Regions from separate parts of the Bacillus sp. GW823-FHT06A10 genome, predicted to be linked through region 2. Evidence: riboswitches for the same ligand, from Rfam matches in the RefSeq annotation. Region 2 holds a riboswitch; the other holds the start of a gene.
What was found. Region 2 has a riboswitch for thiamine pyrophosphate ahead of tenA (thiaminase II). Riboswitches for the same ligand answer to the same signal wherever they lie in the genome.
Positions count from the first base shown of each region.

Region 1: another riboswitch for thiamine pyrophosphate. It lies ahead of thiC (phosphomethylpyrimidine synthase ThiC); the one in region 2 lies ahead of tenA (thiaminase II).

Region 1 is NZ_JBXAHT010000003.1:313,875-317,299, forward strand. Features, by position in the region: gene thiC (phosphomethylpyrimidine synthase ThiC) at 62-1,822, opposite strand; TPP riboswitch at 1,935-2,050, opposite strand; partial or broken gene AC1Q8M_RS22410 (L-lactate permease) at 2,122-2,426, opposite strand; partial or broken gene AC1Q8M_RS22415 (transposase) at 2,372-2,533, shown strand; gene AC1Q8M_RS22420 (transposase) at 2,585-2,830, shown strand; gene AC1Q8M_RS22425 (transposase) at 2,849-3,425, shown strand, end outside.
Region 2 is NZ_JBXAHT010000001.1:2,806-6,230, reverse strand. Features, by position in the region: gene AC1Q8M_RS00045 (ABC transporter permease) at 1-277, opposite strand, end outside; gene AC1Q8M_RS00040 (ABC transporter ATP-binding protein) at 277-1,026, opposite strand; gene tenA (thiaminase II) at 995-1,690, opposite strand; TPP riboswitch at 1,776-1,879, opposite strand; TPP riboswitch at 1,940-2,051, opposite strand; gene AC1Q8M_RS00030 (SH3 domain-containing protein) at 2,321-3,425, shown strand, end outside.

The DNA of each region.
Region 1 (3,425 bases), on a different contig from region 2:
CTTCTTCTATAATAAAGTTAGGTACCACAGTGTGATCAATCAAGTAAAGAGGTGTAATGTGTTATTGATATAAATGACTACCAGCTTCTTTAAATTCTTCTGCCTTCTCTTTCATTCCTTTTTCAATTGCTTCTGTCGTTTCTAAATCATTTTCTTTTGCATATTCACGGATATCATGTGAAATTCTCATACTACAAAACTTCGGTCCACACATTGAACAGAAGTGAGCTGTCTTTGCCCCTTCTGCAGGCAACGTTTCATCGTGATATTCCATCGCACGTTCAGGATCTAAAGATAAATTAAATTGATCGCGCCAACGAAATTCGAAACGTGCTTTTGAAAGTGCATCATCACGCTGATGAGCCGTTTTATGTCCTTTTGCAAGATCAGCCGCATGCGCTGCAATTTTGTACGTAATAACACCGGTGCGTACATCATCTTTATTCGGTAAACCTAAATGTTCTTTCGGCGTTACATAGCAAAGCATTGCCGTTCCAAACCAGCCAATCATCGCAGCTCCAATTGCGGATGTAATATGGTCATAACCTGGTGCAATATCTGTCGTTAATGGCCCAAGTGTGTAAAACGGCGCACCCTGACAAATATCAAGTTCTTTCTCCATATTCTCTTTAATTAAGTGCATCGGTACGTGTCCAGGTCCTTCGATCATCACTTGCACATCATGTTTCCAAGCAATCTTCGTTAATTCACCAAGTGTTTCAAGTTCAGAGAATTGCGCTTCGTCATTTGCATCTGCAATCGAACCTGGACGTAATCCATCTCCAAGAGAGAACGAAACGTCGTACTGCTTCATAATTTCACAAATTTCTTCAAAATGAGTATACAAGAAGTTTTCTTTATGATGGAATAAACACCACTGTGCCATAATCGAACCACCGCGTGAAACGATACCTGTCGTACGCTTTGCAGTAATCGGAATGTAGCGAAGTAATACGCCCGCGTGAATTGTAAAGTAATCAACGCCTTGCTCCGCTTGCTCAATTAACGTATCACGATACACTTCCCACGTTAAATCTTCTGCAATTCCATTTACTTTCTCCAGCGCTTGATAGATCGGTACAGTTCCAACTGGTACAGGCGCGTTACGAATAATCCATTCACGTGTCGTATGAATATTTTTACCTGTAGATAGATCCATAATCGTATCTGCACCCCAGCGCGTTGCCCACGTCATCTTCTCTACTTCTTCTGCGATAGAAGAAGATACAGCAGAGTTTCCTATATTTGCATTGACCTTCACATGGAAGTTACGTCCAATAATCATCGGTTCTGCTTCCGGATGGTTAATATTTGCTGGTAAAATAGCTCGACCTTCCGCGATTTCCTTACGAACAAACTCAGGCTCTACTCCTTCACGGATCGCAACATATTCCATCTCAGACGTAATGATGCCATTGCGTGCATAATGCATTTGCGTAACGTTTGCCCCTTGCTTCGCTCTAAGCGGCTGACGATCCATTTGTGGAAAGACAGGTGTATGTTTCGAAGCCACCTTCACACCGTCATCCTCTGGTTTCACTTCACGCCCTTCGTATGCTTCTACATCTCCGCGCTCCAGGATCCAAGAATGGCGCGGCGCCTGCAACCCCTTTTCCAGCTCCACTTTATACGCAGGATCTGTATAAGGACCGCTCGTATCATATACACGAATTGGCGGATTCGGAATGCCGTTCGTTTCACTTTGTTCAATCTCGCGCATCGGCACTTTCATACCCGCGCGTGGCCCATCCACATATACTTTCTTACTTCCTGGTAAACTCGATTTCAATTCAATTTGCTCAGATGAAACAGATTGTTTCATAACCTTTTTTGCCCCCCTGTACGTGACAAGGACGAGATATGGCCAGCGTATGCCAAAATAAAAAGAGCCAGGTCCATAAAAGAATAAGGACCTGGCTCATAAAGACATCATTATGTAAAGCCGTTAACTTCCCTACGCTGGTACGAGCCAGATCAGGTCCAAAGGGTTAAGAAGTTCACGCGCTTCTCTCTCAGCCTACGCATACGTTAGGCACCCCTAGTTTATCACTGATTTAATTTTCAATACTTTCTCATCATACACGATAATCTGAAAAATGCAAAGTTTATTTCTTTTGTTACTTATGGAATCATCCAAGTTAAATAATAAGCCTGAACATAGGTCATAATTCCCACAATTATTACGAAGAATAAACTATGCTTCACTGTAAAGGGGAATAAATCTAATTCCTTTCCAGCAAGCCCAACTGCTGCACAATCGATTGCGGAGAAATCATTTTTCCTGTTACACCGCCCGTTGTATTTGCTGCAACGAGAAGTACTTCAGATACACCGACTTGCTGCGCTGTAATCGCTTGTAAATTCGAGAACAGTGCATTCTCTGACGTATCAGATCCTGTTAAGAATACACCGATCCATCCTGGAAATTGTAGCAAGAGATGGTTCTATCACATATCATAACGCAATAACCGAAGCACACCCAGAAGCTGTACAAGTAAGCGATTGCTTCCACATTTTAAAAAATCTAACAGATTATGCGTCTGATGTATTAAAGAAGGAACTAAAGAACTCCGTAAAAATCCCTGTGGATGAATCAAAATGTGAGGAAACTTGTACGCAACAAGATAATATCCCGCAAAGCAATATCAATCGTAAACTAACTATTAAGGAAAAGTACGAACGTGCACTTCAATATAAAGCTGATGGGAACAGTAAAAGCTGGATATGTAGCCAGCTAAATATGGACGTTCGGACATATGACAAATTAATACGTCTATCAGAAGAGGAAAAGCAGAAAAAATTTAAAAAGCAAGCAACGATTATTCACTAAGAAAAGGTACAAAGGAAAATGAACGATATAAATGAAGTACGAGAGTTAAAGAAGCTTGGGCTTAGTAATAAGGAAATATCCCGTAGAACGGGCTTTGATCGTAGAACGATAAAGCGGTATTTCGATGAAGACTTCACGCCGGTACATGCTTCTTATGGAAAAAAACGGAGTAGTAAATTGGATCCTTACAAAGAGGAGATTAAAGATTTATTCGAGCGAGGGCTAATGAGTTCGAAAATAGAAAAAATAATCCAGGAAAAGGGTTATAACGGCTCATCATCTAACTTGCGAAAATATGTACATGAATTAAAGCAGAGGAAGAGAGAGCGCGCTCAAACCTTTAGTGAATCACATACTCTAACCGAAACCATAAAACGTTCAAATATCTTAAAACTTCTTTACAAGCCACTGGAAAAGGTAGAAGCTATTACACAAGAGCAATTTGAACGTGTTTGTGAAGAACACCCTATTGTAAAAATAGTTTATGACTTAACATGTGAGTTTAAAAACATCTTCACCACAAAGAGTGTTGAGAATCTCGACCATTGTATCGAGAAAATTAAGAATACTAATATACAAGAGTTTAAGAGCTTTA
Region 2 (3,425 bases):
GATAAAATGCTCTTTCCATCCATGTACTCGCATTCATTAACATCGCTAGCCCTACACCTAATACGATAGAAATAACAACACCTATTAAAACGACGTATAACGTTGCAGGTAAATGAACCGTAAATAATATGTCTTTTAGTTTCCATATCTTCATTACAATCGCAGACGGTGACGGTAAAATGTACATCTCATCTACAATTCTTGCTCCTATTTCCCACACAGCTAGTAAAATACTAGAAAGTGTAATAGCAGGAACTAATTCTTTCAATCGGTTCATCACACAAGTACCTGCCTTTGTAACATACTAAGAAGCTCATCTTTCAGCGCTAATACTTCCGGTTTATATAAATCTTTTCGTGTTCTGTTATGATCAAGTGGTACAATCCGCTCAGTCAAAGTCGTTATCGGCTGCTGTTCCACTACTAAAACTCGGTTCGAAAGAAATAACGCTTCTTCAACATCATGAGTAATGAATAAAATTGTTTTTTCCCACTCTTGCCATTGTTCAAACAGCCATTCTTGCAAAGAGGCCTTCGTTAAAGCATCTAACGCGCTAAACGGTTCATCTAATAACAATATCTCCCCGCCCGTTAACAAAGTTCGGATAAAAGATACGCGTTGCCTCATACCACCAGATAAATCTTTCGGATGTTTTGTCTCATATCCTTGTAAACCAAATTTATATAACAGTTCCTTTGCCTTTACTTGTGCTTCTTTCTTCTGTACACCTTGGCACTCTAGCGGCAGAGCAGCATTCTCAATAATTGTTCTCCACGGCAAAAGCATATCTTTTTGCGGCATATATCCTACAGGATGGTGCTTTGTTTCTGTCAGTTCTATCTTTCCAATACTTACCTTCTCTAGGCCTGTAATAAGGCGAAATAAAGTACTTTTCCCACATCCACTCGGTCCGATAATACTGACAAACTCTTTCTCATGTATAGAAGCATTTAATTCATGGATGATTGGTTTCTCATCGTAATGAAAAGAAACATTATGAAACTGTAGTATGTTCTTGCTCCTCAAATCCCCACATCTCCTTACGATAGGACATATCCCAGAATAAATATTCAAATCGACTGGAATATAAGAAAATCTCCTCTAATCTATCTAGTTCTTTCTCAGACTTTCCAACTGCCATTTCATTTAATAAATCTATTAACCAAATACAAAGATTACCGTATTCTTCCGAACTATATCCTTGAATCCACTCACCAAAAAACTCATGATCTCTTGCTCCAGGAATATCATTTAAACGCTTTCCAATTTCCCAGTAGCTCCACATACATGGAAGAAGCGCTGCTATTAATTCTGCAAGTGTGCCATTTTGAGATACAGACATCATGTAATTTGTATAAGCTAAATTTTTAGCAGATGGTTTCGCAGACTCTATATCCTCTATAGAAATTCCAAGTCTTTTTGCATATTGTTTATGGATTGTCATTTCGCCATTTAATATCCCATCAATTTGTTCAGCGAACTTTCCCATTACTTGTGGATTCGTTGCTTTTACAACACCAATCGCATATAACTTTGCATAATCTAGCAGATATAAATAATCTTGAATAATATAATACTGGAATTTATCTTTTTCTAACGTGCCATCTCCCATACCCACTACAAACGGATGATTATGACTCATCTCCCAAACCGGTTGCACAGTTTCTAATAATCTATCACAAAATTTCATTTCTCTATCCCCTTTCAATATATGTATCTAAATAAAAAACCACTTCTATATATAAGAAGTGGTTACAGCAAATAAAATTATACATTTATTCGATGTTCCACTTCCCTTCGCTAGTATTACCTAGATCAGGTGTTATAAGGGTTAAGGATTATTCCTCTCTCAGCAAATCAAGCACCCCTAGTGGTTTCAATATGAAATTTTCAAATAAAAAAGCCCCGTTTCTATACGCAAAGAAACGGGGACTCATTGTTAGTGTCCGAATTGCTTCCCTACGCTAGCATAATCTAGATCAGGTAATAAAAAGGATCAAAGGCTTACGGCCTACTCTCAGCTGGCAACACCAGCTCTCCTAGCAAACTATAAAATTATCACTGTCAGTATAACACCCTAATAAGACATCATCAACTGTTTTAATTTTCTTAATTATCAACAAAATATTGAAGTTATACAATACATACATTCTATTTTAGAAAATAAAACCCAAATTAATTGTATAAAAAGGAATCATTATCCTCAAAAAATTTATTTTTATATTGATTTCATATTACATTTATGTGAATACACCCACTATATTATATCTTTATACTATAATAAAATTAAAACTATACAACTAGAGGAGGTCTCTATTCCATGAATATGAAAGCTACGGCTTTAACAGCAACTACTGTAGCGATTGCTTCTTTACTTCCTTCTATGGGTGAAACAAATGTACAAAAAGCAAACGCTGAACAATTATCTAATGTTAAAACTGGGTATGTCAAAGTCGATCAAGTAGCATTACATACAGAAGATAACGTAAAAAGCACATCAATTGATACAATTCGCTTTAATACAAAAGTGAACATCCTTGAAACAACTAATGGTTGGTATAAAGTATCTGTTCATAATAAAGTAGGTTATGTACAAAAAGATGCTATTTTACTAAAAAACAAACTTCAATCTAATGATCAATACATCGTCAATGCTAATGCATTAAACGTTCGCTCTGAACCTAATTTAGAATCTTCCATTTTAGATGTATTACCAAATGGCAAGTTTATTACCGTTCAAGAAGATCAAGGCGAATGGTATAAAATATCACATAATGGCCAAACGGGTTACGTACAAAAAGCATTCATCTCTAATGGTTCACAACCCTTAGTAAAAGGAATCACCGTTCAAAATAATACAAAATATACTGTTGCAACACCTAATCTGAATGTACGTAGCAACACTAGTACAAGTAGCGCTCTACTCGGTTCATTACAAAACGGTACACAAGTACAAGTAGTAGAAACTGTAGGAACTTGGTATAAAATTCGTTTTGGCACAGGATACGGATATGTAGCAAAACACTATGTAGTACAAAATCAACCACAGGCTAAAACAGATCAGCCTTCATCTATTCCAGCTGCTTTCAAATTCCCTGCTCAAGGAAGAATTAGCTCAACCTTTGATATACGCTGGGAACAAATGCATTATGGTATAGATATTGCTGCTCCAGGGAACGTCTCTATCCAAGCTGCTGCTGCAGGTAAAGTTGTGAAATCTTATTATTCAGCTAGCTATGGCAATGTTGTGTTCATTGCGCATCAAATCAATGGGAAATTATATACAACTGTTTATGCTCATATGAAGGATCGTACTGTACAAACTGGTGATCAAGTACAAGCTGGACAATTAGTAGGTCATATGGGCAACACAGGTCATTCATACGGGCAACATCTTCATTTTGAATTACATAATGGAGAATGGA